4 regions of the Neobacillus sp. BP17 genome follow, and region 2 is predicted to be linked to each of the others. Evidence: predicted binding sites of a transcription regulator. Region 2 holds the regulator's gene; each other region holds the start of a gene.
The links. Region 2 encodes Rex, which represses fermentation and respiration genes when NADH is low (regulators of the CRP and FNR family bind a similar motif). Its sites were predicted from a motif close to TTGTGAAATATTTCACAA; they were not measured.
Positions count from the first base shown of each region.

Region 1: the regulator Rex is predicted to act here: its motif matches at 2,237-2,254, upstream of AC4QJR_RS07145 (YwiC-like family protein).
Region 3: the regulator Rex is predicted to act here: its motif matches at 4,067-4,084, upstream of AC4QJR_RS15095 (formate/nitrite transporter family protein).
Region 4: the regulator Rex is predicted to act here: its motif matches at 4,228-4,245, upstream of AC4QJR_RS13775 (polyhydroxyalkanoic acid synthase subunit PhaR).

Region 1 is NZ_CM184198.1:1,488,792-1,496,635, reverse strand. Features, by position in the region: gene AC4QJR_RS07155 (YjzC family protein) at 151-330, opposite strand; gene AC4QJR_RS07150 (Crp/Fnr family transcriptional regulator) at 600-1,292, shown strand; gene AC4QJR_RS07145 (YwiC-like family protein) at 1,452-2,180, opposite strand; gene mobB (molybdopterin-guanine dinucleotide biosynthesis protein B) at 2,301-2,849, opposite strand; gene AC4QJR_RS07135 (molybdopterin molybdotransferase MoeA) at 2,837-4,102, opposite strand; gene ric (iron-sulfur cluster repair di-iron protein) at 4,342-5,037, shown strand; gene moaA (GTP 3',8-cyclase MoaA) at 5,104-6,120, opposite strand; gene AC4QJR_RS07120 (Crp/Fnr family transcriptional regulator) at 6,404-7,102, shown strand; gene AC4QJR_RS07115 (TIGR04053 family radical SAM/SPASM domain-containing protein) at 7,186-7,844, opposite strand, start outside.
Region 2 is NZ_CM184198.1:236,528-244,371, reverse strand. Features, by position in the region: gene AC4QJR_RS01330 (2-hydroxycarboxylate transporter family protein) at 1-978, opposite strand, end outside; gene AC4QJR_RS01325 (response regulator) at 1,097-1,804, opposite strand; gene dcuS (DcuS/MalK family sensor histidine kinase) at 1,782-3,401, opposite strand; gene AC4QJR_RS01315 (sulfite exporter TauE/SafE family protein) at 3,543-4,295, opposite strand; gene AC4QJR_RS01310 (redox-sensing transcriptional repressor Rex) at 4,494-5,153, opposite strand; gene moaC (cyclic pyranopterin monophosphate synthase MoaC) at 5,189-5,686, opposite strand; gene AC4QJR_RS01300 (ABC transporter ATP-binding protein) at 5,864-7,783, shown strand.
Region 3 is NZ_CM184198.1:3,110,321-3,118,164, reverse strand. Features, by position in the region: gene AC4QJR_RS15115 (SH3 domain-containing protein) at 1-74, shown strand, start outside; gene AC4QJR_RS15110 (SpoIID/LytB domain-containing protein) at 418-2,607, shown strand; gene AC4QJR_RS15105 (2OG-Fe(II) oxygenase) at 2,973-3,281, opposite strand; gene AC4QJR_RS15100 (methylated-DNA--[protein]-cysteine S-methyltransferase) at 3,286-3,813, opposite strand; gene AC4QJR_RS15095 (formate/nitrite transporter family protein) at 4,123-4,947, shown strand; gene AC4QJR_RS15090 (VanW family protein) at 5,132-6,130, shown strand; gene AC4QJR_RS15085 (alpha/beta fold hydrolase) at 6,185-7,222, shown strand; gene AC4QJR_RS15080 (bifunctional metallophosphatase/5'-nucleotidase) at 7,387-7,844, shown strand, end outside.
Region 4 is NZ_CM184198.1:2,839,180-2,847,023, forward strand. Features, by position in the region: gene AC4QJR_RS13755 (ATP-binding protein) at 1-446, shown strand, start outside; gene AC4QJR_RS13760 (DUF429 domain-containing protein) at 468-1,127, shown strand; gene phaC (class III poly(R)-hydroxyalkanoic acid synthase subunit PhaC) at 1,683-2,759, opposite strand; gene AC4QJR_RS13770 (3-oxoacyl-ACP reductase) at 2,840-3,583, opposite strand; gene AC4QJR_RS13775 (polyhydroxyalkanoic acid synthase subunit PhaR) at 3,673-4,155, opposite strand; gene fabG (3-oxoacyl-ACP reductase FabG) at 4,473-5,207, shown strand; gene AC4QJR_RS13785 (acetyl-CoA C-acetyltransferase) at 5,578-6,768, shown strand; gene AC4QJR_RS13790 (hypothetical protein) at 6,832-7,140, opposite strand; gene AC4QJR_RS13795 (antibiotic biosynthesis monooxygenase family protein) at 7,453-7,749, shown strand.

The sequences.
Region 1 (7,844 bases), 1.3 Mb from region 2:
ACACCCTCTTTGACCAAGTTTGACCTTTATTTTTATTATAAAACAATCCCGTCTAAAAAGGAAATTTTCACGGTTTAGATAATACAGTCTTTAGTCCAGAGTTACACAAAAGAAAAAGCCACCCAATGGATGACCTTTTCTGTATTAAATTTATGGTTTTCTCTGATATGTCCAAACTCGTTCATCATTGGAAGTCTCTGGGAAGGCATCCCCTGCTTTTAACTTGATCTTTTTCGGATTATTGACATTGCTTCCCGTATCTCCCACTTCAATATAAACACCATTATTAGGTGCTTTACTTCCAGATTTAAACTGGCGATTTTGACCCATTCTTTTTCCCTCCTTTTCTTCACATTGTTATTATTTCCGTTTCAGGCTCTGTCATTATTGGCATTTCTTACAAATTCCTATACTAATCGACATTATTTCCTAAGAAATAAACAAAGTCGGCACGAAGTTATGACGATTGTATGAACTTATTACTCATTTATTGCTAATTATTCTTTGTTAACAATATAATTATAGTATTATCTTGTAAATATAACCTTGACTGTCAATTTTTTAGACAAATTTTCGTACCTTTAAAGGTGGTTATGAGTATGCAGTCAGTAAGAGAAATACCGGTAACACTGTCCCATCTTTTTGATACAGTTCACCATATAAAGAAAGTTGAAAAAGGGAATTTTTTATTTCAAGAAGGATCTACTGCTGATGAATTGTACATAGTACAAAGTGGAATTCTTCAAATCAGCAAAATCATTCCTGACGGAAGGGAGCTCACTCTGAGAATGTGCTCGAGTGGTGATTTTGTCGGTGAATTAAATTTATTCTCTCCTTCTTCCAGATATTTATTAAGTGCTCGTGTCGTTGAGAGTGGAGAGGTAGCCGTTATTATGAAAGACACACTTGAAGAAAGGCTATCACAAAACCAATCACTTTCATTTGAGTTCATTAAGTGGATGAGCCAACAATACCGAAAGACCCAAACAAAGTTCCGTGATTTGGTTCTTCACGGTAAAAAAGGGGCTTTGTACTCCACACTTATTCGAATTACCAATAGTTATGGTATCAAGACCAATAAAGGAATACTAATCGAGCTGCCGCTTACCAATCAAGAGTTGGCTAATTTTTGCGGTACTTCACGGGAAGTTGTCAATCGCTTGTTAAGCGATTTACGAAAGAACGGAATTGTATCCATTGAAAAGGGCATGATTACCATTCATGATTTAGACTATTTAAAAAGGGAAATCGATTGTGAGGACTGTCCAATAGAAATCTGTAAAGTGGATTAGGAATTCTTTTGATTTTGTCCATGCTAATGGGCCTGTTGATTTCCACTCCAGGTGCTTCGCTCCAATCAACAGGGGTCAATCAACATTAAAGATTATTGTACCCAAAAAAGGCTATCGAAGGTTTTTCGATAGCCTTTTTTGGTCATTTGACCGATTTTTTTATGTTAATATGCTTAGTTGGATGGCTGATATCGTAAAGAATACTGCTGAATTAATGATTTCGTAAATGCCAATTTGTTTTGGGGATAAGGACCTGCCGTAAAAAACAATCGCTCTTAGTAAACTAGGGATATATGCTAAGGCAACAATCCAGACACCAAAACCGAAGCAAGAAATGACTAACACAATATGGTAAAACCATGAAATCCATTTAAATTGAGTGTTCTTCTTTTCCCTAATCATTGTTTTTACATAAAAGGTACAACCAACAAAAAATAGGACCGATATTAAAAAGGTGAAAACAAGTGTCTCGAAATTTATTTCTCCATCTGTTAAAAAACTGCTTGCTAATCCGGCAATTGAAAAGGCAAAAACCGCACTGAGATCATTCATAAACGCCCGGTCTTGATTCTTTGAAGTATAAATAGCATTAATTATAAAAAACGGCAGCATCAGAAGGCCAAAATATATTATTGTCGGTCTTTCCAACAAAGGAAAAAGTAAAAATAGCAGCGAGGGAATCATGTATAAAAGAGTCCATTTAGTATAAAAAGTGAGTTTTTTCCTTTTACATAAAAGGAGCATCGGATAGGTTGCCAAGTACAATAAGAGCCAGCCGATGAAAAACGGGATATGTTGCCAAATAAATCCTCCATTAATAACACCAAGCCAAAAAGGGATGATTAGCATTGCCCATGCACCATGTTGTTTCGGTAAAAATAACTTCATTATTTTCACTCCTTTATCCTAACTAGCCTAAATATAAGCTAGCTAAGTAAAAAAATATGTGAAACACATCACATATTTCCCAAAAAAAGAAGGCTATCGCCTTCTCTTTGTGACATTTTCTTAACTATTTTGATCTATTTTTTGTACAAGTTCTTGAAGTAATTTAAAAGTCCAAGTTATCGCCCTTTTATCATCAATATGAAAACAAGGAATATTGGTTTTCAACGTGATTACCTTTTCCATTTTATCTTTCCAGTATACAATAGCAGTAATATTGGAAACGCTTTTTAATAAAGAAAAGTCATTTTCATCTCTTAATAACAGCAACTTTGGAAAAGCCTCTAGTTTGTAGCCTTCGATTAAAATCACATCTGGCTGAAAAAACTTCATCAATTCTATCTGGTCTTCAAGTGAATAATAATGGTTCTCGGCTTGGAGGAGCAAACTTCCATCTCCTTCGACGATTGATGCAATTGCTCCTGCCTTTACATGTTTTTCTGTATCTTTCAGAGGTAGATAGTCTGGTCTGCCACCATGTCCGTGGTGCTTTATGGTAACTGTTTTTACCCCATTTTCTGTTAAAAGATTAATCAACTTTGTAGTGATTGTTGTCTTTCCACTATTTTGATACCCGACCACTTGAAAGATGACAGGAGTTACCAAGGCCATTCACTGCCAACTTGATCTTCAAGCAGCAGGACATCTACTTCACTGCCAGCAGCATAGCCTCTGGTTCCGCCCGGAAGAATCATCAAGGAATTAGCTCCAGAAAGGCTCATAATGATGTTAGACTTGTCCAGCCCACTCGGTGTTGTCTTAAGTCTTCCCGCATCGATAAATGTTGAACTTCGAACAAACCTAGTGAATGGATTTGCTTTAGGAAAATCCACCTCTAAAAGAGCTTTTTCAATTCGAAGATGCGGTTTTTCTGAAAATAGCATTCTTCGGATGATGGGACGGGCAAACAATTCGAACCCTACATAACATGCTGATGGATTTCCCGAAAGCCCAAATAGAAGTTTGCGATGATACTGTGCCACCGTCGTCACACTTCCAGGCCGCATGGCAACTTTATTAAAGAAAACCTCCGCACCAAGCTTTTCATAAATAGCAGGCAGATAATCAAAATCACCCACTGAAACCCCGCCGGTTGTAATTAACAAGTCAACATCGTTTAATGCATTTTTCACTGCTTCAAAGCAAGTTTCAAACTCATCCGGAAGTTTGCCTAAATAGCGGACAATCCCTCCTGCTCTTTCTATTTGCGCTGCAATCATATGGGAATTACTGTTTCGAATTTTCCCAGGAACTAGGGGCTCGTTCACCTCTAATAATTCCGTGCCTGTGGCAAATAAACCTACAAGAGGTTTTTTTGCTACGGCTACACGGTCATATCCAAATGTCGCAAGCATGGCTTGTATCCCTGGATTGATCAACGTCCCTTTTCTTACCAAAATTTCTCCTTGCCTAGCATCCTCTCCACTGAATGAAACATTATCGCCTTTTTTAAAGCTGCGTTTAATTGACATATAGGGAATTCCATTCTTTTCGTACCCCTGTGTAAGTTCGAACATAACCACTGCATCTGTACCCTCAGGCATCATCGCTCCAGTCATAATTCTTACAGCTTGGAATGCACCAATTACTTTTTTTGAAACCATGCCAGCACCAATATGATCGACAACTTCAAACTCAACAATATTCGTTTGTGAGGCATCACAGGTATCGATAGACCTGACAGCAAATCCATCGTAGGGAGCCCGATCAAAATGAGGAACATCACTTGTCGCTATTAAATCCTCAGATAAAAAGCGGCCATAGCTTTCATTTATTGAAATCTGTTCGGTTACACCCGGTAATTGGTATTCCATAATTTTTTGGACAGCTTCCCCAACGGGTATTGGTTTTCTTCTTTCAAACAAAATCATCAACTCCTGCCTTAACCATATTTATTTTTGATATGTATCATTATCATTGAATAATCTTCATTATAAGCTTATTAGAAACTTAGAAACATATCAAATGTCACAATTCAAAGGAATTCAGACATAAAAATGTAAATCATATCGAATGTGTGATTTAGGTCACCTAATTTTTTGCTTTTTTACATTATGATTAACGTAGATTTACTCAACAGGATTTTTTTAAGGAGGAATATACGATGAGTTTCACTATTACTGCAAATTCATTAGTTAAAGATATTGTAAATGAATTACCAAAAACAAGTGACGTGTTTAAAAAGAACAGGATTGATTTTTGCTGTGGAGGGAACATTCCACTAGCAACTGCTGTTTCTCAAAATAATCTTAATCTCGATACTTTATTAGAGGAATTAAAAGAAGTATTTGAAACATATGAAAATGCCGAAAAAGACGTTGAAGTTTGGACTAACTCTGATTCAACTACAATTATTAATCATGTCATCTCCAATTACCATCGTGTATCAGAAGAGGAACTAACGATGCTTAGTCCGTATGTAACAAAAGTATCACGTGTACACGGTGATAACCACCCCGAATTATTACAGGTGAATGAACTCTTTTATGAATTTAAAAAAGAATTGATGGAACATATGGCAAAAGAGGAAGCTGTTGTATTTCCTTTAATTAAGCAGCTAGCCGATGGAACGGTTGAGAACCGAGAAGAAGCTATTCAAATGATTGTTGAATTAGAAAAAGAACATGACCATGCCGGAGAAATTTTAAGGAAAATTCGTGCTGTTACATCTGACTTTACTCTTCCTTTGGATGCTTGTGGTACGTATCGTCTTGTTTATGCCCGTTTAGAAGCATTAGAAGGATTAACTTTTATGCATGTACATCTTGAAAACAACATTCTATTTCCTAGATATATTTAATGATAAAAACAGCCTGTATCCCAGGCTGTTTTTCATTTGAAAAAACTCTCTTCTGATGAAGAGAGTTTAACCGCCAATATAAGACATTTCTATTTTTTTACGATTTTTGTACGTTTCGGCAGTTCTTTCGTCTGAATATCGATCATCTCGAGCATTCCAAATCGCAGTTACTCGTTCCCGGATTTCTGCATCAGTGGCACCATTTCTCATAAAGTTACGAATATCATGCCCATTCCCATTAAACAAACATGTAAAAATCTGACCATTCGCTGATAAACGAGATCGTGTACAACTTGTGCAAAAAGATTCAGACACAGAAGTAATGAATCCCACATTCACATCTTTATCTTTATAACGATATAGTTTCGCCACTTCCCCATAATAGGCAGGGTCTACTGGCTCGAGCTCAAATCGTTCTTTTAATAGATAATAAATCTGTTTCTTAGTAATGACATCATCCATTTTCCAGCCATTTGTAGAGCCAACATCCATATATTCGATATAACGCAACTCCAGTCCATTCTCTTTGCAATATTCTGCCATAGGAATGATTTCAGTATCATTCAAGCCTTTCTTTACAACCATATTAATTTTGACCCCAAGCCCAGCTTGTTTGGCAGCTTCAATGCCCTCCAATACAGGTCCAGTGGCTACCCCGCGCCCGTTAATTTCCCCAAACAATTCATCATTTAAAGTATCAAGGCTGACATTAACGCGTTTAAGACCGGCATTCTTTAACTCTTTTGCCAATTTTGGCAAGAGTACACCGTTTGTCGTTAATCCGATATCATGTAAATCCTCAATTGCGGATAATTTCTTAACAAGAATAGGTAAATCTTTCCGAAGAAGAGGCTCCCCTCCTGTTAAACGAATTTTTTCCACTCCCAAACTTACAAATATTTTCGCAAGGCGTTCAATCTCTTCATATGACAGCAAAGCGCTTTTTGGAAGAAATTCAAAATCAGGCCCGAATTGGTCTGCTGGCATACAGTACTGGCAGCGGAAATTGCATCGATCGATTACAGAAATCCTTAAGTCATGCAAGGGTCTATTTAATTTATCTTTAATAATGGTTTTTTCCATTAATCTCAACTCCATTATTTTTAAGGAACCTGTTTTTAGTGTATCAGTCATTCGTAGAAAAGACTGTTACATTATTCACTATGACAATACTTATAATTGTATAAGTCTTATCTTAGCAGAAGTTTGCCTATCTAGAAATACTTTAGGTCCTTATAAGTTTTCACTATATTGTCATTGTTTACTTCTATTTTATGCCTTCTAATAGGATAAAATATTATTAACAAACAAATCATGAAGATTTCAAAATAGATGGTTATTAAAATGATGCGTAGAGGTGAAACCGATGACAATACCAATGAAACCAACTCATTCCATTGAAATAAAAGAATTACTTAGATTTGCAGATCGGAAATTTAAAAGTGAAAGAGGAAGCTTTTTATTTCAAGAAGGAATGGTTGCTGAAGAACTTTATATTATCATTTCTGGAAAAGTTCAAATTAGTAAAATCACATCAGATGGTCGTGAACTTTCGTTAAGAATTTGTGGAGAAAATGATATTTGCGGAGAATTAACCCTATTTACGGATAATCCTAGGTATTTATTGAGTGCAATGGTTCTTGAAGAAGGAGAAGTTGCTGCAATAAAAAAAGATGTCATTGAAAGCGAAATTTTTCAAAATAGTAAACTTGCCTTTGAATTCATGAAATGGATGAGTGATCATTTCCGTAAAACGCAAACAAAGTTTCGCGATCTTGTCCTAAATGGGAAACGAGGGGCACTATTTTCAACTCTTATCCGAATGACAAATAGTTATGGTATTCAAAAAGATAACGGAATTCTAATTGATCTTCCGCTTACAAACCAAGAACTGGCTAATTTCTGCGGTACATCCCGTGAAAGTACAAACCGGATTCTAAGTGAACTAAAAAAGGATAAAATCATTTCTGTTAAAAAAGGAAAAATATCCATTTTGGATTTACAATACTTAAAAAATGAAATCGATTGTGAAAATTGTTCGGCAGTCTATTGCAATATTGAATAGTATGGCATGCCGTCTTTTTTTATTTTCCATAACATTACATACAAGGCTGTCTCATTATAATGGGCCAGCCTTGTCCTATTTATCTAATTATCCTGAACTTGCTTCTCTCTTAATGCTTTTGGAATATAAACGCAGAATGGCTCGCTTTCTAGATAATCTCCTGTCATCGCATAGGCCCTTGACCTTGACCCTCCGCACACATGACGGAATTCACAAACACCGCATTTTCCTTTAAAGAGGTCAGGGTTCCTTAGTGATTTAAATATTGGTGATTCACGGTAAATTTCTGCCAAGGGGGTTTCACGAATATTCCCCGCTTTCACTGGTAATAGTCCACTTGGATATACATCTCCAATATGGGAGATAAAAACAAAACCGTTACCATCATTAACACCTTTTGGAGCCCGTCCCAATCCGTCAATGGAACCTGTTAATCCTTTTTCTGTTAAAGCACTTAAATACTCGATATCATCGGTTGTTTCTTTCGCTTCACGCATTTTCTGTTGAATCACAACCCGTCGGTAGTGCATTGCCTCTGTCGTTTTGATATCAAAAGAAACGCGCTTACTTAAATCGTATAACCATCTGAAAACTTTTTCATGTTGAACAGAAGAAATCATATCCGATTCTTGACCTCTTCCTGTTGGAACTAGGAAAAAGACACTCCAAAGCACACAGCCTAATTCCTCTACCATTTTTGCCATTTCATCAAGATAGTCAATATTGTAACGGGAAATTACCG
Region 2 (7,844 bases):
TTGTTCCATTTTAGCTGGCATTATCTTAATACTTTTTACTACTGCTGCTGCAATAATCATTAACACTGGTCCAGGAATTCCAAGAAATTTATTTCCAAGTCCACCTAAGATAAAGAAACTGCATGCTATTAACAATCCTGCACCCATAAGTGGGAAATCAACCGGCTTATCAATCGTTGCGGCTTCTGTGATTCCGTCGCCGCCTTTTGTTTTCACTAATACACCATTACCCGTAAGGTGTTTCTTTTTCTCACCTATGCGAGACAAAATACCAGCACAAACGATAGCGACAATATTCCCAATTACAGCGGCGGGGATCAACTGACCAACAAATGTTTCTGAAGATTTTCCGAGAACCTCTGCATAGCCTAATGAAAGAGGCAAAATTCCTTCTCCGATGCCGCCACCGATTATTGGTACAACAATATAGAAAAGTGTGTGTTTCATATCATATCCAAAAAGCAAACCAACAAGGACCCCTACGATAACTGAAGCAATGGTCCCTAAAATAAGCGGGATAAACATTCGTGTGAAACCTTGAATTAAGACTCTGCGATTCATCCCAAGAATACTTCCGACTACTAAAACAGAGATATATAGATAAAGGAAATTTGATGTTTTCATTAATTGCGTAACCGCATTCATTCCAGTTGTGTTAATCACACTAAAATAGACTAATATAGATGGGACCAACAGTGCTAGAATTGCCGGACCCCCAATATCCTTCAAGACCGGAATCTTCATACCAAGGTCACCAAGTAAAATACCCATAACAATAATGATGGCAAATCCGCCAATCATGTCAGCTGGAAGCAATTTATAGACAGCTGAAAAGTAGACAACAGCTGCGATAACGATATAAAGCGGCAGTGGAATAACCCCTATCTTCATACTGCCAATTTTACCTAAAAAACCTTTCTTTTCTTCCTTTTCCCCTGAAACAACCGTAAGCGGTTGCAATTTTCTAACTGGTTCCATAAATTCATCCCCCTATGAAATTTATGTCTATATCATATTCTTGATTGAAACGCTTTCATAGTTTATGTAAATTTAATAAGATTTTTGTAAATAAAAAAAGTAAGCAGTTTTCGGCTGCTTACAAAAAGGCTTTGATTAGATGTTCTTTCATTTGATTATATTCATGCTGGTATACAGGTCTGCCGACAGTACCGTAAATTACCTTCACATCAAGAATTCCGATTTCCTTTAAAAAGTTTAAATACTTACGGACCGATACCCGAGAAATGCCGACCACCTTTACAACGTCCTCTGTTGAAAACGGAGCATTTTTTAATTCCTGAATGGCTTCCCAAATTTGTTTTAAGGTGTCTTTTGTCAGTCCTTTCGGGAGGTCTTCGATAAGAGACTTTTCCTCTCGGTGCAGGATCTGCTGGTCCAGCACGTCTTGATTAATTACATGTTGTGTCTGAATAATCTTTGTTTGGTTCTTATAGTCAACTAACGCTCTGCTAAATCGGTCAAATTCAAAAGGTTTAATTAAATAATCTACAGCTCCGTACCTCAAAGCCTTTTTAATCCGCTCCATGTCTGACGCTGCTGAAATAATAATTACATCGGTCTCTTTCTCATTTTCGCGGAGGTAGGTTAACAGCTCTAAACCTAGTTTCCCCGGCATAAATATATCAAGCAAGATAAGATCGATTTCTAGCTTTTCCAATTTCATAATCGCCTCATCTACAGATGCAGCCATTGCCATCAATTTAAATCCGGGGACCTGCTCAAGATAGCGTTTATTGAATTCAGCCACCATTGGATCGTCATCAACGATCATCACTCGGATCATTTCTGTCCCCCTCCCCATCATATGGTATATACACGGCGAAAACGGTCCCTTTTTCAGGCTTTGATGATAGAATTAAATCCCCGTCCAACTTTTTAACCGCCTGCGAAACGAGATACAATCCTAATCCTCTATTTTCACCTTTTGTGGAGAACCCTTTGTTGAAAATTTGGTTTTGTATTTCTTCACTCATCCCTTTTCCGGTATCTTTTACTTCAATTGTTAAAATATCATCTGCATAATCAAGGGAAACTGTTACTTTTTTGAGTGGACAACCGCTCACAGCCATAATCGCATTATCAATTAAATTACCTAAAATCGTAATCAGTTCATGTGTTATATCAGAATCCTCGGGTTGAGGAATTGGTTGTTCACACAAAACTGATAACTCTGTCCCCGATTCCCTTGCATAACTTAACTTTCCAATTAAAAAGCCTGCTAATACAGGGTCCTTTATTTTTTTGGTCACAAAGCCAATTTCGTTATTGCGATGATTAACCGTTTCATTGATGTATTCAACAACTTTTTCATAATACCCTGTATGGACCATCCCTAAAATAACATGAAGCTTATTCATATATTCATGTGCCTGGGCTCGAAGTGCATCGGCGTAAGTTCTCACTCCAGTCAGTTCTTCGGCGAGTACTTGTATTTCTGTTTTATCGCGAAAAGTTGCAATGGCCCCTACGACCTTATTCCCAACAATAACAGGGACTCGATTAGTTAAAATAGTCATTCCATTTAAATTCTGTTCTTCATCCAATTCAGCTTTACCCGTTTGTAAGAGATCTTTTAAGCGCGTGGTAGACAAATACCTTTCTATATTTACCCCCTTCGGATTATCCGGCAGTCCTGCCTTGTGAAACATCTTTAAAGCAGCTCGGTTGACAAGTGTTATCTTTGACTCTTGATCAACCGCGACTATTCCTTCTCTGACGGATTGAAGCATAGCGCTTCTTTCTTCTAATAATTTTGCGATCGCAAACGGCTCAAGCCCAAGTAAGATTTTTTTGATATATCTAGCTAAAATAACAGCCCCAAGAACACCGATTAATAGGCCGATCAGGGTTCCAATATAGATCCCAGTTCGGCTCTTTTTGACGGCCTTTTCCACATTATCCAGCGAAATCCCAACGGCCACTGCCCCGATTTGTTTCCCTTTTTCGTCCTTAATGGGTGTAAAAGAGCGTAATGAAGGTCCCAGCGATCCCTTTGATATTGACGCATGCTCTCTTCCTTTTAAAACAGGCCCTTCATCTCCACCCCTGAATGGCAACCCTATTTTTTTACTGTCGGGGTGGGATTTTCGAATGGCATTCATATCCATCACGACAATAAAGTAAACATTTGTAACTTTCCTCATTTCATTTGCATAGCTTTGAATGTCCTTTTCATCGCGTTTCCCACTCATCGCCTCAATCACAAGCGGACTATGTGCAACCATGCGAGCTACACTTCTTGCTTGCTCCGCCTGATTCTTTTCCGTCTCTGAAGCAATTCTGGAACTTATAAGTAAATCCGTTATCAACAGCGAAAAAGTAACCACTACACAAACGAAGACAATAATCACTGATTTTAAACTCCATCTGCCCCTTCTCATATTTCCCTCCAGCTGTACCGGGTGTCAGGCACCATCTTGATGCACCCCTTGATGACAATGTAATCATTCAGGTAAGTAAAGTAAACGCAAAAAAGCTGCAAAGCTTGCTATGACAGAACTTTGCAGCCTTGGAAGCTTTCTTTAGCTTATCAGTAATATAGCTCCTGCTAAAATAGGGGTCAGGACCATCGCACTTTTTAAAACGGGCTGAGGTGCAAAGTCCGTAAACTTAGCCCCGACATAAGAACCAATCATGGTTCCTGCCACCACTTCAAATAACAATGGGAAGTTCAAGTATCCTTGAAAATAATAGCCAGCTCCCCCTGCTAAAGCGATGGGCAGAATAACAAGCATGGTTGTACCCACAGATTGTTTAAGCGTAAGTCCCAAGATTAAAAGCAGTCCGATTTGAATGAACGGTGCAGCACCAATCCCAAATGTCCCAGACAACAACCCGGTAACCAAACCGACTAGCGCTGCTTTCTTAATGAGAAGAAGGTTGCTCGGTTCGTCTTTTTTATAGTTTGCCTTAATTTTTTGAACGATAAACAATCGTACGACCAAGATCATAGCTGATAGAAACAACATCCCTGCGGTTAACCAATGCAAGGAATGGATGGGAATCAAACCAGCAAGCTTTGAACCAATAAAGGAAGCAATCGACCCAAAGCCTCCGACAATTAGACCCGTTTTAATCGAAATATTTCCTTGTCGAAAATGACTGTACGCACCTGACAAGGTAGTAAACACCATGGCAGCTAAAGATGTCCCTAACGCTACATGGATGGGAACTCCAAAACCCACTGTTAAAATGGCAATAATAAAGCCAGAACCTCCTGCTCCGACAAATCCTAATAATACCCCAAGTACAAACATAGTCAGCACGATCGCCAACTTCATCCCCTCCAATTGCAAAAACCCTAGATGTCACTCTAGGGAATGTGTGATCTATAATCCCGATAGTAATCGCTTGCAAATAAACTACCTACATCTTAGTCCAGCCCTCAGTATTTTGATAGATTATGTAATTAAAAAAAGCAAGCATACAAAAGAGCTCTCCACAAATATTGTGAAAAGCTCTTAACTAAATTACTATTCTTCTTCCTCTAATTCCACCGTCGGATAATGCTTTAAAAAATAAACAAGCGATTGCAGTTCCACTGCTAAGTCAATATGATGGACTCTAATTTGCGGGGGAACATTTAAGCGTGCTGGCGTAAAGTTTAATATTCCCTTTATATTTGCACTCACAAGTCGATCAGTAATCATCTGTGCAACTGGGGCTGGAACCGTTAATATCGCAACGGATATACCTCCCTCAGATAAAACCTTCTCCAATTCATCCATATGATAAACCGGGACCTCGCGAATTTTTGTTCCCATTTTTTCTGGATCCACATCAAAGGCACATTCTATTTTCGTGTTATTATTCTTTAAAAAATTATAGTTTAAAAATGCCGTGCCCAGATTTCCTACCCCTATTAAAGCAACCTTTGTTAATTCATCCTGGTCCAAGGTTTTACGAAAGAAGGAAATCAAATAATTGACATTATACCCATAACCTTTTTTTCCTAATGCTCCGAAATAAGAAAAATCGCGGCGAATCGTGGCTGAGTCGACCTTTACGGCTTCACTTAGTTCGGCTGATGAAACCCTTTGCTTACCGGAAGAATGCAGGTTTTTAAGAAATCGGTAATAAAGGGGCAGCCGTTTGGCTGTCGCCTGTGGTATTTTCATTGTTTCATTACTCATAATCTCCCACACCCCATGGATAATTTAGTTAAAAATCATTTAACTTTTTCGTTTCTCTTAAAATCACCATTTTTACCGCCTGTTTTTTCGACAAGATATGTAGGGCCAATCACCATACCTTTATCAACTGCTTTACACATATCATAAACCGTTAAAGCGCATGCTGACGCAGCTGTTAACGCTTCCATTTCTACACCTGTATTCCCCTTGGTTTTAACGGCTGCCGATATATTTAAGCGATAATTCTCTTCTGTGTCCTGCTCCCAGGAAAAAGATATATTAACCCCCGTTAAGGGAATCGGATGACACATCGGAATCAAATCCCACGTCTTCTTTGCTGCCATGACCGCAGCTACCTGTGCCACTGCTAAGACATCACCTTTTTTTATCGCGTGATTCGTAATTCTATCGTAAATTTCTTTCCTAACTGTAATACTGGAATGAGCAAGTGCCGTCCGTGCTGTTTCTGGCTTATCACTGACATCGACCATTTTTGCTCGGCCTTCTTCATTAAAATGCGTTAATTCTGCCATATAAATAATCCTCCCTTCAAATCATACACTATTTTTCCTTATCTGTCTGTGAAACTTTGAACGAAATTCAAGGTTTTTGCCGATTTAACACCTTCATCCACCTAATCTGCGCCTCAGTTTATTGCCGATATACGGGGAATAAGGTACACTAAACCTATGTAATAGAGGTGAAAAAGAATGATTTTGTTACAGGTTAATCAACTACAAAAATATTATGGTGCTGACCTAATTTTATCGAATATTAAATTAGAATTACAAACTCGAGACCGTGTGGCTCTAGTTGGTCGCAACGGGGCAGGAAAATCAACATTATTGAAGATTATTGCTGGCCACTTGTCACATGATGGCGGTGAAATCATCAAACCAAAAGAAGTAATGATTGGCTATTTAGCCCAAAATACTGGTTTAGAGTCCACTTTGTCGATATGGGACGAGATGTTGACTGTATTTGAACCGCTGCGTTTAATGGAAAAGTCACTTCGGGCCCTTGAAGAGCAAATGGCCGATCCTAATGTATTTGATGATACTGGAAGATACGAGAGAATCCTAAAAGAGTACGACCATCTTCAAGTGAAATTTAAGGAGCAGGGTGGATATCAATACGAGGCAGAGCTCCGTTCTGTACTCCATGGGTTAAATTTCCCTGATAAATCCTTGATGATATCAAGTTTAAGCGGCGGACAGAAAACGCGTCTTGCCCTTGGTAAACTGCTATTAACTAAGCCCGATATCTTAATATTGGACGAGCCGACCAACCATCTTGATATTGATACCCTGTCCTGGCTGGAGCAATATTTACAAAGTTATCACGGGGCCATTTTGATTGTTTCCCATGACCGCTATTTTTTAGATAAGGTGGTTACGCAGGTATATGAAGTGTCCCGTAAGCAAATCCAACGATTCACAGGCAACTATAGTTCCTACCTAGATCAAAAAGCGGCCAATTATGAGCGTGATTTAAAGCTTTTTGAAAAGCAACAGCAAGAGGTGGCAGATCTTCAGGATTTTATCAACCGGAATTTGGCACGTGCATCAACGACCAAACGAGCCCAAAGCCGCCGCAAAAAGTTAGAGAAGATGGAACTGATGGACCGCCCCTTAGGAGATGAAAAATCGGCAAACTTCTCGTTTGAAATTGAAAAACAAAGCGGCAATGACGTGTTAACGGTCGATTCCCTTGCTGTCGGTTATCAGGGCGAAAAGGTCTCAGAAGCCATTTCTTTTCGTGCCTATAAAGGAGAAAGCATTGCCTTAGTTGGCCCAAATGGAATTGGTAAATCAACCTTATTAAAAACAATTATTAAAAAGCTTCCTGCCCTAGACGGAACCATTCTCTATGGAACAAACCTTTCCATCGGATATTACGATCAGGAACAGGCTGAATTAACTTCCAATAAGCGTGTTTTGAATGAACTCTGGGATGATTACCCGTTAAAAAACGAAAAAGAGATTCGAACGGTTCTTGGTAATTTCTTATTTTCCGGTGATGATGTCTTAAAAATTGTCTCCACTTTAAGCGGCGGGGAGAAAGCTCGACTTGCTTTAGCTAAGCTGATGTTGGAAAAAGCCAATGTTCTAATTTTAGATGAGCCCACCAACCATTTGGATTTAGATAGCAAGGAAGTTCTTGAGAATGCATTAATCGATTACCCTGGCACAATTCTTTTTGTCTCCCATGACAGGTATTTTATTAACCGAATTGCCACAAAGGTCTTGGAACTGAGCCGCCATGGCAGTACAGAGTATTTAGGGGATTATGATTATTATGTAGAGAAGAAATTGGAGCAGGAGGAGCTTGCTGCCCTGGCGCTGGCGGATCTTCAAAAAGGGTCTGCGCAAATGGAAGCATTTGAGAAAAATACTTATCAACAGGATAAGGAAAGCAAGAAACAAGAGCGTCAGCGAAAACGAAAATTAGAAGAAGTGGAACAAAGAATTGAAGAACTGGAAGAGCAAATTCAGGAATTCGAACAGCAGTTATGTGATCCAGATATCTTTCAAAATCATGAAAGAGTATTAGAAATCAACCTAAAAAATGAAAAAGCCAAGGCTGAACTCGAGCAACTAATGGAAGCATGGGCGGAATTGGCAGAGTAAAAACCGAGCAGTGCTCGGTTTTTTCTTTTTAATAAGACATATATCGACAACATTCGATATA
Region 3 (7,844 bases), 2.9 Mb from region 2:
CGCAAACAGTAAAGGTTATGAAAAAAAGCAAAAATGGATGGTACTTAATTAATACGACTTTAGGAGCGAAATAGATTTATATAAATCCGAAACCAGTGAAATACCTCCAAATTAACAAGGCGGTAAAACTTTATAGCAAGCCGTCTGTATCCGCGAAGTCAAGCGGAAAAATCACTCCTCGAAAAGTTAAGGTTTTTGTTGATAGAGGAGACGGCTGGTATCAAATTTCTACCAGTTCCGGACCTAAATGGATTCAAATTACTGCTCGGTAATAATACTCACCAGTTTTGGTGAGTTTTTTTATTTTTTACAAAAATATAGGACTTATGACTTACCAATATTATCATGTTGTTTATTAATAGATTCATAAAGTATGCTATTATATGAACTTCATACTTTTATGAATGGAGAATGATATTGAAAAAATTGTTTGCAGGCTTTTTGGCCTTTTTAATAGTATGTAACATGATAAAATTAGGTGGTGTCTCAGCCGAAAACATAGAACCCAAGATTAAAGTGAAATTGGTTAATAATCTCGGAAATAAAGCAGAGTTAACCATCAAACCATCAGGTGTTTATTATGTCGAGAATTCAACTGTACGATTAACTTCTGGAAAGTCTTATCTATTACAATATAAGAATAATAAAATAACGATACTAGATGGAACCACACCGTTATTTACCTCAGATAACCTTAAAATCAAACCTGCCAAAGAAACCGATTATTTATCGATTAATAATCGGAATTATTTAGGTTCATTTCAATTTGTCCCTGAAAATTCTAAGTATGTTCGTCCGATTAACGAGATTTACATGGAAGATTACCTAAAAGGTGTTGTCCCTTCTGAAATGTATGCCAGTTGGAACCGTGAAGCATTAAAAACGCAAGCGATAGCGGCAAGAACCTATGCACTTACTTATAAATCAGTAACTATTGATGATACGATTAATTATCAAGTTTATGGTGGTTATACTTGGAATCCCAATAGTACAGCTGCAGTGGATGAAACAAAAGGGGAAGTCCTAAAGGCAAATGGCCGGCTAGTTAGTGCCGTTTTCTCTGCAAGTAATGGCGGGAAAACAGAATCAAATGCCAATGTCTGGGGTTCCTCGCCACTCTCATATTTAACGATTAAAGAAGATCCGTATGATGCAAAAACTGCTTGGAAATTCTCCATAAATAAACAGCAATTTAATCCCGCTAATTTGACATGGACCCAAATGAAAGAAAAAGATACTACCATTATTAATATGATAAAAGCTTGGATGGCCACGCATGGCTATGCTGGAAAAGAAATTAAAATTACAGCTATACCTGTACTAAACTTGCACACCCCAACATCTGGCGATCGTGTTTCCAAGGGAAATATAACGGTTGAATTTTTAACAAAAGATAAAATTGACGAAAATGGCGCTTATATTCCGCAAAAATTAGAATATAAAAATGTAGCAGCCTCACAGATTCGTGCGATGGTCGGCAATCGGATGATGTTGAGTTATCTTGTTTCAAACATCGCAGATACGGACGGAACCATTACAGTTTCCGGATTTGGTGACGGCCATGGTGTTGGGTTAAGTCAATGGGGTGCACAGAATCGTGCCGAAGCAGGCCAAAAATACAATCAGATTCTTGCCTTTTATTACGATGGTGCATCCATTGTAAAAGAGTATGGTGACAGACCTGTGCCTGTTGTAGAAACTCCAGCTGAACCAACCGAACAGAAAGCAGCAGATGCGACAGAACAACCAGAACCATCAAAACAGACAACTGGTACAACTGAAGAACTAGCGGCAGTTAAACCGGTTCAGGAAACGCCAATGACTCCAGTTTTAGACCAAACTGCTCCAACGATTAGTGAAGTCAAAGTAAATGACGATCATTTGAAAAATAAAACATTTGTTAGCTTTAAGACGAACGAAAAGGCAAAAGTAACAGTTTATCTTAAGGACAGCAAAGGCAAGATTTTCACCTATTTATTAAAAGATGCACTAACAGGAGCAGGGACAATTACCAAAGAATATAACAGTTATTCTTTAGCTAACGGAAAATATTATGCAGGAATTATTGCCGTTGATTTGAGTAATAACCGATCTTCGACATTGCCATCTTTTGAAGTAAAAAAAGACAAGACAGCACCTAAATTCAGTGGCGTTAAAGCAAGCATAGATAACAAAAATAATAAAGCCCACATTACTTTTAAAACTAACGAAAACGCAAAGGTAACGGTGTATATTAAAAACAGTTCCGGTAAAATCCTAAGCTACTTGAAAAAAGATATCCAAACAAAAGCAGGGACCATTAATCAGGAATACAATACCAAATCATTAGGTAATGGGAAATATTCGGTTGTAATATCTGCGACGGACACAAGTAAAAATCGTTCGAGCGTGACAACTAGTTTCGAAGTTAAAAAAGTTGTCAAAATGAAAACGGGAAAAGTGACTGTAACCCGACTGAATGTCCGCAGCTCAGCCTCCACTAAAGGCAAAGTGATTGGTACGTTAAAGAAAAATCAAACCGTAACGGTTGTTTCGACAACTGGTTCATGGTATAAAATCAAATATGGCAAAACGACAGGTTATGTTTCAAAATCATATATAAAATAAAAAGGCAGAGACTTCTGCCTCAGGTTGTCGAGAAACGTTATTTTTCTCGGCAATTTTTTATTGATATATGGTTTCTGCGATTGGGCCTGTTGATTTCCGCTCCAGGTGCTTCGCTTTCCGCGGGCGTGCCGGCGAGCCTCCTCGGCGCCATGGCGCCTGCGGGGTCTCTCCAGACCCGTACTCCCGAAGGAGTCTTCGCACCTTCTGCTCCAATCAACAGGGGGATTCTCAACCTAATTAATTGCAACACACTTTTTCAAGCCTGGCTAAGTGTGTTGCAATCTCTTTATATTTGGAATGCTCCAGTGAAAAAATAATGACTATCGAGACTTTCTCGACAGCCCCCATTAGAGACTTCTGCCTTTTTACATATAATGGATCTCCAACCAGCGGTTCGCTGCTTTTGCCAGTTCTGGGTAGAAACCCGTACGGAGTTGTTGTAGTAAAGGTGGGAGAGGCGCTTGATAGTATTTGTATTCTCCTTCCCCAAATCTGTATCGTTTCATATTTATCGTGCTGCGGAAATTGGATGGATCATCGTATGTTTTAATCATTTCCTGGCATTGAAGCGGATCCAATAATGGAGGCAGCTTTGCAAATCCTTGTATTTCTAGCAGGTGATGCAACTTATCCCAATCTAGTGATTCAATCCTGTCAGAAATATTATTTGGCATGGGCTTACAATCCCTTCATGTTGGAAGCAAATTTTTCTAAATCCAACAGTTTTTCCTTCATCTCCAAACCGCCACGAAATCCAGTGAGTTTTCCGTTCTTTCCAATCACCCGATGGCAGGGAACCGTAATTAAGATTGGGTTTGCCCCGATGGCAGAGGCCACTGCACGAACTGACTTAGGTTTTTGAAGGATTTCTGCGATTTCCGAGTATGTATGTGTAGATCCGTAAGGAATTTCATTTAATGCGTTCCAAACAGATTGTTGAAAAGGAGTTCCATAAAAATCGGTTGGAAAAGTAAACTTCGTCCTTTTTCCTTGAAAATATTCAGCGAATTGGTCAGCATATAGGTGCATTCGTTGATCGTCTGGTTCCAATTGGTGCTGAGGGAACTTTTTCTGCACCCAGTCCCTTAATTCCTCAAAGCCCTTATGGTCTGATCCAACATAACAGAGTCCTTGGGTTGTTGCTGCAAGATACATTTCCCATGGGCCATGAACAAATAAACTCCAATAAATGATTTTTCTATCCATAATAAAGCCTCTTTTCTTTATTCAATTCTGTTCATTTGACGATATTCTGATGGTGTAAAGGTTGTTATTTTTTTAAAGTGTGGCGAAATGAGTTGGATTTGTTATTCCTATCTCCATATCAGTATACCTCTATTAAAAGAGGGAAGTAAGTAATTTTGAGTATAAAAGCAAGAATACAAAGATAAATGTAAGCGCTAAAAAATAGTTAAAGAAATTTTCACAGGATTTTAGAAGAATTTGTTATAAAATAAATATGTTAAATATTTCACAATCTAAAAGAATCTAGTTTATTTAAAAGGAGTCCTTCTGATGGGGTACAGTAAACCCGAAAAAATTATGGAAATTACCATTGAGAATGGAGTGAAAAAGGCAAATTACCCGCTGCTACGAACATTGATCCTGGGTTTTGAGGCAGGAGCCTTTATTGCTTTAGGTTATTTACTCTTCATCCGTGTAACAGCAACTCTTACAGGAAATATAGAAGGATTAAGCAGCTTGATTGGTGCCTCTGTCTTTCCAATTGGTCTTGTCCTTACCTTGTTAGCTGGTGGAGAACTGTTAACTGGGAATATGATGGCAGTTCCAATAGCAAGTATGGCAAATAAGATTAGCACCAGGAAGGTTATTTATAATTGGTTCCTTGTAACGTTTAGTAACTTTGTCGGGGCCCTATTTGTGGCTTACTTTTTTGGACATTTGGTTGGACTAACGGAAACAGGACCATTTTTGGAAAGAACGATTAGTATTGCTGACCATAAATTAGAAGCCACTTTTCTCCAAGCTTTCATTTCAGGGATCGGCTGTAATTGGCTAGTGGCTGCGGCTGTATGGCTTTCATATGGAGCAAATGATATGGTCGGAAAAATTACCGGTATTTGGTTTCCGACGATGGCTTTTGTCGCGATTGGTTTTCAACACGTGGTTGCTAATATGTTTGTGATTCCTGCGGCGATTTTTGCAGGCCATTTTACTTGGTTAGCCTATTTAGAGAATTTTATCCCTGTTTTTCTTGGAAATGCGGTGGGCGGATCAGTATTTATCGCAATGGCCTATTGGCATGCCTATAAGAAAAATGAACTTACTATAACTGAACCAAAAGTGATTCAGCCTATAATGAAAAGTAATATTAGATAAACCAGTATACAGAAAATTAAATAATTTCTTATGATATATAGCTCCTAATTAATAGGGGCTTTTTTCATGTTTGAAACACTTATCAATCATATTGACAGGTTATCTCGAATAAAATCGGAGAATGAATGGACTTCATTTGGAAGTCAAAATCAAGCATGAAAATATTGGATAAGAGGTTGGGGAAATGAAAAAAAGCTCGTGGTTAATTGCAGTTTTAGTCAGTTGTAGTTTTTTAGGATTGGCCGGTTGTACAGAAAAATCAGTGAAAGAAAAAGCGGTTGAAGAAAAAGTTACAGAACCAAAGCAAAATTCGGTTCAAACACCTCAAGGAGAACCCCAAAAGGAAGAAGAACCAAAACCTATTACTGTTAATGTAATCGACCCCAATACGAAATCGATTATCAAAACCTTTCTTCCAGCCGACATGGGGTTTGGAACTAATAACGAAGCGTATAAAAAGGAACTAGAAAAGTGGGCAAAGGAATTGGCAAGAGGAACGGAAACTACCCCTGGCTATGATCAACGAATGGTTCTCGATAAGATCGACTCAAACGGTCAAATCATTAAAGGGAAACCGAGAATTATTTTAGAAGAATCCGAGTTGGTTGAAAGGGTGTTAACTGCATCGGCAGCGGGAGGAGATGTGGAACTGCCTCTTTATGTGACTGAGAGCGGGTATAAGCCGGAAGATGTGAAGCAATTAGGGGAAGTGGTCGTTGCAACCTATACCACCAGATTTAACAGTGGGGTAGTGGGAAGGTCGAAAAATATCAAATTGTCAGCAGAGGCAATCCATAATGTTATTGTGGGAAGCGGCGATATTTTCTCTTTTAACACGACAGTTGGGCCAAGTGATGCCGAACATGGATATCAAAAAGCAAAGGAAATCGTGAATAAACAATTAGTCGATGGTATTGGCGGGGGGATTTGCCAGACTTCTTCCACTCTGTATAATTCAGTGGACCAATTAGGTGTTAGTTATATTGAAAAACATCACCATTCCTTGTCAGTAGGTTATGTCCCTGCGGGCAGAGATGCCACCGTCTCCTATGGCGGCCCAGACTTCAAATTTCAAAATACGACAGGTGCACCTTTTATCATCCAATCCATCTACAAAAAAGGAGCCTTAACCATTGAAGTAAGAACATCAGCAGCCTTCCAAGCTCTGATCGCGAAACAATAACATGGTGCCTGACACCATGCGCATTTACTACATAAAAAGAGGGGGGAGTGAATTATGGGGTTGTTTTCGAAGCGAGAGTTTACGATTGCTGATGAGGGAATTGACTTGGTTGACAAGATAAACTTGGGTGGAGTAGAGCATTCTGTTCTGATTCAGGGAAATGATGGAACGAAGCCTTTGTTGTTGTTTCTCCATGGCGGCCCCTGTATGCCGGTTCCGGGCGTTGTTTCAAGAGGCCAGGATTATGCTGTTTCTATTTCTACAAAGGAGCTTGTTAAACATTTCGTGGTGGTGTTTTGGGACCAACGGGGGGCTGGAAAAACCTATCATAAAAATACACCTAAAGAGTCCTTTCGAATTGAGCAATATATACAGGATTGTCATGACTTAATCGATATCTTAAGAAGTCGGTTTAAAAAAGAGAAGGTTTATTTAGCAGGCCATTCTTGGGGGACGATTATCGGTTTATCGATCGCATCCAGGTACCCAGAAAAACTTCACGCATATTTTGGCATATCGCAAATTATCAATTGGCAGGATAATGATCAGATTTGTTTTGATTGGTTAAAGGCTCGGGCCGAAAAAGCGAAAGATTGGAAAACACTGAAGAAATTAGAGGAATTAGGCCGCCCGCCATATTTGTTATTGAAACAATGGACAGATTTCCGCAGGCCACTGATAAAATATAATTCGATGGTTTATGAAAGTAAAACCGTGAAGCACCCAGGCATCCTTGGCAGCTTAAAGCTTTTCTTAAATAGTTCAGAATACTCCATGAAAGATATCTTCCATACACTTTATAGTTCCTACAAACTAACCTACACCCAAGCATTAGTGGAGGATTTTGCACATGTTGATTTTAAAAGAACAAAAAGAATAGAAGTCCCTCTGGCCTTTTTACATGGGGCAAAAGATATTCATGTATACGGTAGACCAGTTGAGCAATTTTTTCAGGAACTTGATGCTCCGCTTGGCAAAGAATTGGTTTGGTATGAGAATTCTGGGCATATGTTTCACCCAGACGATACAAAGAAAATTGAAAAGTTTGTCATAAAATACGCAAATAAACTATCAGAATTGATGGTCGTTTAACGACATTAATACGATTTAAAAAGCCCATAATTTTGTCTTCAACAATGAAGTTGAAGCATAATAGTGGGCTTTTTCTAATTATGATATGTAGATGTGCATATTCCTTCCATTGAAAACAAAAAATACCATGGTTCATTCATTAAATAGTGGGAGGATTTGCACGCATGGATTGGTTGAAAAAAGCATTTATTTCGTTAACTCTCGTAATTTTAATCGGGGGCTTTGGAAATCTAAGTGTGGCAGCTAGTAACCTTAAAGAATCGGAACACCAAGATCAAACGGTACGTCAATCCCAGTCTGTTGGGTCTAGCAGACAAAAGCCAACAGAAGCAAAGAATCAAGGCTTATCAGAAGACTACCATGGGCATAAATCTAATCGTCCAGAAACGAAAAATCCTAAGAAAAAAGCGCCTGCAGCGAATAATCGTTACATTCCGATTCAATTGTTAGGAATTAATGATTTGCACGGACAATTAAATGTAACTCGGAATGTTAACGGAAAACCAGCTGGACGGGTAGATTATTTAGCCGCCTATTTAAAACAGCGTGAAGCAGAAAACAAAAATACACTGTTGATTCAAAACGGTGACATGGTTGGAGCTAGTCCGCCAGTTTCTGCCCT
Region 4 (7,844 bases), 2.6 Mb from region 2:
TGCCAGCGAGTGTCCGTTCTGTCTTCTTGAACATCTTAGACGGTGCTACTTCGAAGGAAGGTATTTTCATCATTGGGACGACAAATTATCCTGAAAAAATTGACCCTGCACTTATGAATCGCTCTGGCCGGTTTGACCGTGCGTATGAGATTCATGTGCCGACGAAGGAGCTCCGTTATCAGTATTTATTAAATAAGAATATTGCTCGAATTCTTTTAGAGGACGAGATTCAACAGGTCATTGATTCGACTAAGGATTTCTCCTATGCGCAGCTCAATGAATTATATACATCGATTGCCCTTGAATGGCATTATGAACAAAAAGTGGATGTGAATCGTCTTTGTGCAGACTTAAAATCGCTGCAGCAAAAACAACAAAAACAAGAATGGGATCAAGATCTTTCTTCTGCCTCGATTGGATTTTCAGGGTTTAGTGATGAGTATTAATTTTTATAAAGTGGTTTGCTTATGAGAGTGATTGGTATTGATTTAGCGGGTCCAAGTAATCACAAAGATACTGTATTGACTGTATTTGACCAACAAAGTGGTCAATTAAATTTCTTGAATTTAATTAGGAATATAGGGGATTTGGATATTTTAAAAGAAATAGAGGCTCAAAGTCAATTAGATGAAGTCGTTATCGGGATCGATGCCCCTTTATCGTATGAAGATGGGGGAGGGGATCGGCTAGGGGATAAACAGCTTCGTCAGTATATTGTCTCAATTGGGATGAAACCTGGATCCATCATGCCGCCAACCTTAAATCGAATGGTATATCTTACTCTTAGAGGAATTAAGCTTAGTAGAGAAATAGGGTATCTAGCTGCAAGATATCCGATTTCGATTGTGGAGGTGCATCCAGGTGCAGTGATTGGATCAAGACTTCTTGAAAGGGATCTGGAATATGTCTTGAGCTACAAACAAATTCTCACAGCAAGAACCTGGATTCGAGACTGGTTTGCGGAGCAAAAATTAACCAAGCTTCCTGTTTTTATTGATGAGGAAAGCCATTTGATTGATGCCTGTGCTGCTGCATTAGGAGCATGGCATTGGAAGGATCCATCATTGCAGCCAAATTGGTCATTCCCCCCAAATCCTCCTTTGCATCCTTTTGGATATTGTTGTTAGCCATTCTTTCTACCACAGTATTTGATACTGTGGTGTTTTTTTGATCTCAGAGACAAACATCGTTAGATCGAGTAACTGAATGATGGTTGATTAGTAAGAAAAAGCTAGTTGTGTGGTAACCATAGGAAGTCTAAGATGCCCATAGTGGTGGAAAAAACGCTCAACTGTAACCATAGGGAGTCTATGATACCCATAGTGGTGGAAAAAACAGCTCAACGGTAACCATAAAGAGTCTATGATGCCCAGAGTGGTGGGAAAAACAGGTCAACGGTAACCATAGGGAGTCTATGATGCTCATAGTGGTGGAAAAAACAGGTCAATGGTAACCAAAGGGAGTCTATGATTGTTGCTATGCTCTTAAGTTTCCGGCTTTTTAATTTTAAATTATTTGAATTCTCTAAATTAAATATAAATTTCATCTATTACACTTGTTTTCTTCCTAAAAATTACCTATAATTAATTTTACCACTATTGCCCAATTGTTTACCTGCCATTACTTTTTCACTAGATAAAATAAAAGAAGTGCCCCTATAGGGACACTCATTTAAAATTGGTTTAGTTGGATCTTTCTTCTAACCAATCCGCTATCGTTGGGTACGTTATTTTTGTGGCTTGACTGCCAAAAGTAATCGAAGTATGTCCAACAGGTAACACTTTAAATTCTTTATCCTTACTTGAAATCACATTCATCAATGCCTCGACTTGATGTGGCGGGGCAATTAGGTCGTTTACCCCAGCTAAATTGAGCACATTAGCCTTGATATTTTCAAGTTTAACCTTTTTACCTCGAATAACCATTTCGCCTTTGATCAGTTTATTATTTTGGTAGAAGTCTCTAATCCACTGACGGTAGGCTTCACCAGGAAAAAGAATCCCGTCATTTAACCATTTTCGTAGAAGTTTAAAGCTTTTAATAAATTTCTCATTATCAGCACGCTCTACGAGACTAATTAATGGTCCAAAGTTGGTTCCCATTGGATTGATCATTTTATTTCCAAAGTCAATCATTTCTGGTGGAATCACACCAAGGGTTTCTACGACTTTATTAATATCAAAATAGCGCTCATCCAGCATCGGACCATATGAACCGCTATTTTCAAAATTAAACGGACTAGTCATAAAGATAAGGTTGCGAATTGGTAATTCAGGGTGTAGTGCCGCAAATGCAGACGTAATCGTTCCACCCATGCAATAACCAAGAATCGATACTTCTTCAGCTTTAGATTTTCTCAATACCTTACGAACTGCACGAGGGATATAGTCCATAATGTAATCATCTAGTTTCATATTTCTATCTTCGTAACCTGGTGTACCCCAGTCAAGAAGATAAACATCAAACCCACGCTCAACTAGATATTCTATTAAACTGCCACCTTTAGTTAAATCCAAGATATATGGTTTATTGATTAGAGCATAAACTAAAAGAAGGGGAGTTTTATATTTTTTTGGTTGGTCAGAAATATACCGGTAAAGCTTCGTTTTATTTCTAGTCCAAACAACTTCTTTCGGTGTAGGTGCTACTTCCGGTTCAGGCTCGGTCGTTAACACTTGAGTTGCCCTGTAAACACGTTGATACATCTCTTGATACTTTTCAGGTGCAAATTCGAGTACACCATTCCATTCTTTTGGCATCAAAACGTTAATGACTGTTCACTCCTTACAAAATTTATTTACTCTCTTAATATATAAAGAAAGTTGTACCTTCATGACAATTACATGTAAAGTCCACCGTTAATATTTAATTGTTGACCAGTGATATAGTCACCATCTTTACATAAGAAAACAACACCACGAGCAATTTCTTCTGGTTTACCTAAACGTTTTTGTGGAACTTTTTCAACGATTCCTGCAAGAACTTTTTCAGGAATGGCTTGAACCATCTCAGTACCAATAAATCCAGGGCAAATCGCATTAACAGTTACATTGCTTTTAGCAAGCTCAAGAGCAAGGGATTTAGTATATCCAATAAGTCCTGCTTTTGCTGCTGCATAGTTGGTTTGTCCAAAGCCGCCCGCTTGGCCAATAATGGATGAAATGTTGATAATGCGGCCAGCATCTGATTCAAGAAGGTAAGGTAGAGCAGCAGAAGTATTGTTGTAAACACTGTTTAAATTTACATCAATTACTTTTCTCCAATCTTCTTCGCTCAATTTTTTGAACGTGCTGTCTCTTGTAATTCCTGCATTATTAACTAGGATATCTAATTTGCCGTAATGGTTGATCGTTTCTTGTACAAGGTATGCTGCTTCATTACTTTCTGAAACATCTGCTTGAACAGCGTATGCCTCTCCACCAAACTCATTAATTTCTGCGACTACTTTATCTGCTAATTCTTTACGGATATTATAGTTAATAACAACTTTCGCGCCATTCTTAGCTAGTTCTAATGCAATCGATGCACCGATACCTCTGCTGCCGCCTGTTACAATCGCTACTTTGCCTTTTAATTCTGTCATTTTTCTGCACCTCATCTATAGTAGTTGTTTAAATAATCCTGCTGATTTAATCCATTATTTTGTATTACATGCTAATATGTAATCCGTTTTTATTTCTTTTCTTTTTGTGTATTTAACAGAGTAAGAATTTGATTCAATTTATTATCCAAATTCTTCACATCTTTTTTAACATTTGACAATTCTGATTTAAATGACAACTGACCTTCATTATTTTCTAATTTTTCTTCCAGTTTTTCTTCAAGGTCGTCAACTTTTGCATCCACATTAACAATTAACGATGAAATGTTAGCGATGTCATTTCGAGATGGGACATTCATAAACTCTAAATATTTTAATGTAGATTCATCAATCATTTTTTTAAATTGAAGATTCATCTCCAACAACTGTCCCATCCCTTGAGAAGGGTAATCATTGCCGAATTTTTCATCAAATAATTTGCTGGATTGGGAATAAATATCTTTCCACATATCATAAACATTAAAGTCTTCCGTACCCAATTTTCCATCAAATAATTTACTAGATTGGGAATAAAAATCTTTCCACATATCATAAAAATTAAAATCTTGGTTCATTCTTTCTACCTCCTTGATTACTTTTTTGTTGACGTATCCATCATACTAACTTGTTTGGAATATTAAAAGTGAAAGTTTAAAAATTCACAAAATACATTTCTTCATTTTTTGACAAAATTCTCACTTTTTCGCGAAATGACCTAGGAATTTAACAGAAGTTATAAGTAGAAAGAATTTAGCATACTATGGTTAAAAATGGTAATAATGGGCTTCGTCCCCCTTATTATAATTGTTTTGTTGTTTTCTTTATCAATGTGCCTTGGGATGATGATGAGTGTAGTTGTTCTTTTGAGAATAGTAAAAATGAGGTGATAGTATTGGAATTTAATGAAAAGGTCGTGTTAATTACTGGTGGTGCACAAGGAATCGGCAAAGAAACGGCAAAACAATTTCTTCAAGAGGGTGCAAGTGTTGTAATTTGTGATTATGATGAGTCAGCTGGGAAAAATGCATTAGAAGAATTAAATAGTGAAAAGTTAGCGTTTTTTAAAGTGGATGTAACAGACAGTGCACAGATTGAAAAGATGGTCAGTGCCACAGTAGAAAAGCACGACCGAATCGACATTCTCATCAATAATGCTGGAATTACACTAGACGGCTTTCTTACAAAAATGGATGAATCCGCTTGGGAAAAAGTAATTTCTGTAAACCTCTCCGGGGTTTTTAAATGTACGAAAGCGGTTGCTCCTTATATGTTAAAGCAGGGGGCAGGGGTTATTCTCAACGCATCCTCAGTGGTCGGTTTATATGGGAATATTGGTCAAACAAATTATGCGGCAACCAAAGCTGGTGTAATTGGGTTGACCAAGAGCTGGGCAAAAGAATTTGGTCCAAAAGGGATTAGGGTCAATGCAGTCGCTCCAGGCTTCATTGAAACAGGCATGACGGCTGCCGTGCCAGATAAAGTCCTTGAGTTTATGAAGGAAAAGACACCGCTCAAGAAACTTGGAAAACCAGAAGACATTGCCGCAGCATACTTATTTTTAGCTTCAGATAAAGCCAATTATATAAACGGAACGATCTTAAGTGTGGATGGGGGATTAGTAATTTAAATTGCATAGCCAAAGCTAAGAGGGAGAATTTGGTTTTCTCTCTCTTTTTTATTGTTAATATTTTGAATAAATAATATTGAAAAATAATTCAAATAAATATTTTTCTACAAAATTCGTCATTTTTTAATGTATTTCAACATAAATGCCCTTACACTATTGTTTTTTTTGAATGTGACATTTTCCGTTGCCATTCATTGGTTTAATCCCTAATTTTTAAAAAAGTTTAATAGGTTTTTGATTAATAAAGGGTGAAAGTAATAATACATAACTCTGAATTTGTCGAATTGTTTGTCGCAAAAAGTAGGGCTAAATGTAGTAAAATTTGTGAGGAATTATTCAAATACATAAATCAGCTTTGGAGGAGATCAGAATGTCAGTAAATGAAGTTGTCATTGTAAGTGCCGTAAGAACAGCTATTGGTAGTTTCTTAGGGAGTTTAGAAAATGTATCAGCCACTCAGTTAGGTACAACTGTCATTAAAGCAGCTATTGAAAAAGCTGGAATTAATCCAAATGATGTGGATGAAGTTATTATGGGGAACGTATTACAAGCAGGATTAGGACAAAATCCGGCAAGACAAGCTTCTCTAGCAGCGGGTATTCCTCAAGAGTCACCAGCTTTTACAATTAATAAGGTTTGTGGATCAGGCTTGAAGGCTGTTCACTTAGCAACACAAGCCATTCTTGCAGGGGAGTCTGAAATCGTTGTTGCAGGTGGAATGGAAAGTATGAGTCAAGCTCCATACTTGTTAAAAGGCGGACGCAACGGTTTCAAAATGGGCGATCAGAAAATGTTAGACAGCATGATTCAAGACGGTTTATGGTGTGCGGAAAATAACTATCATATGGGAATCACAGCTGAAAATCTTGCTGAAAAGTATGAAATCTCACGTGCAGAACAGGATGAATTTGCTGCATGGAGTCAGCAAAAGGCTCAAGCAGCGATTGAATCGAATCGCTTTGCTGATGAAATCGTTCCTGTTGAGGTACCTGGAAGAAAAGGACAAGTAACATTATTCAGCCAAGATGAGTTCCCTCGTTTTGGAGCAACTGCAGAAGGTTTAGGTAAACTTCGTCCTGCATTTAAAAAAGATGGATCTGTTACTGCTGCTAATGCTTCAGGCATTAACGACGGTGCGGCTGCATTTGTTGTGATGAGCCGTAAAAAGGCAGAGGAATTAGGAGTTACTCCTCTCGTAACAATCAAAGCGAATGCTTCTGCAGGTGTAGATCCGAGTATTATGGGAATCGGACCTGTCCCAGCTGTGAAAAAAGCTCTTAATTCAGCGTCTTTATCATTAGAAGACATTGACCTAATTGAAGCAAATGAGGCATTTGCTGCTCAATCAATCGCAGTTGATCGCGAGCTTCATTTTAGTAAAGAAAAACTAAATGTTAACGGCGGTGCGATTGCACTTGGCCACCCAATCGGTGCAAGTGGAGCAAGAATTTTGGTAACTTTAATTCATGAAATGAAGAAAAGAGAAAACCAATATGGTTTAGCTACATTATGTGTTGGCGGTGGACAAGGCGTAGCAACCATCATCGAAAATATTAAGTAATAAAGAATAGATTTTCACAAAAATGGCTTGGAGATTACTCCAAGCCATTTTACTATGTGCAGATTATCTTTCTACTTCGATGTGCTGGAAGCCGTTATGTGTGGCATAGACTTCATACCATTTGTAGGTTGGTGTTTTGAACCACTCATATTGCGGCAAATATACCAAATATCTTATATTGCCATCGGCATCATGAATTGTTTTAAAGATTTTTACAGGACCAATACCATGTAAATATCCTTCCATTCCATCGCGAACCCTATTTTTTTCCGCTTCCTTTTCTTCCTTATATAACCTCATCAGCCCATCCATAAAGATACTTAGCAACACCAGGGTAATAGCAATTAACCCGAAAATCAATAAATTGAACAATAGATTGCCCTCCTTACGTTTTTTAAAGAATCATATGTATGATTACTGCACTCCTAATCTAATTAACTCTTGAGATCTCTCAACTCCTTTAGTGGGATAGCTTCAGTTTGATTGTATCTCCGCCAAAGAAGAAAAGGTGTGACGAAAAATACATGAAGCGCATATAAAAAATGAAATATTCGTGAATTTTCACCTGAAAAAAGGATAATTTTAGGAGGGATTCTCGGTGTGAGATATTTTTAGGTCCAATTAACCTTAGAATTATATGATAGAATTAATTTAATTTTTACAATTAAGAAAGGTGGGACTTACATGATATTGGAAGCGGTTATGCTTACGGTTAGGCCAGGGATGGAAGAGGAGTATGAGGAGGCATTTCGTCAGGCCTCAGAAATCATCGCATCCATGAAAGGGTACATATCTCACGAATTACAGCGTTGTCTTGAAGTGAAGGGGAAATATTTATTATTGATTAAGTGGGAAACTCTAGAAGATCATACCGTTGGATTTAGGCAATCCAATGAGTATCAAGTTTGGAAAAGCTTATTACATCATTTCTATGATCCTTTTCCGACTGTGGAACATTTTGAGAACATCCCGCTATTCTAGAAATTACTTTTAATTCAGCTGTACAAAGGAACTGCTAAGCAAAGCAACCACAGATGACTATCAAATTGTAAAATAGTAGCAAAGAAAATGGCGTC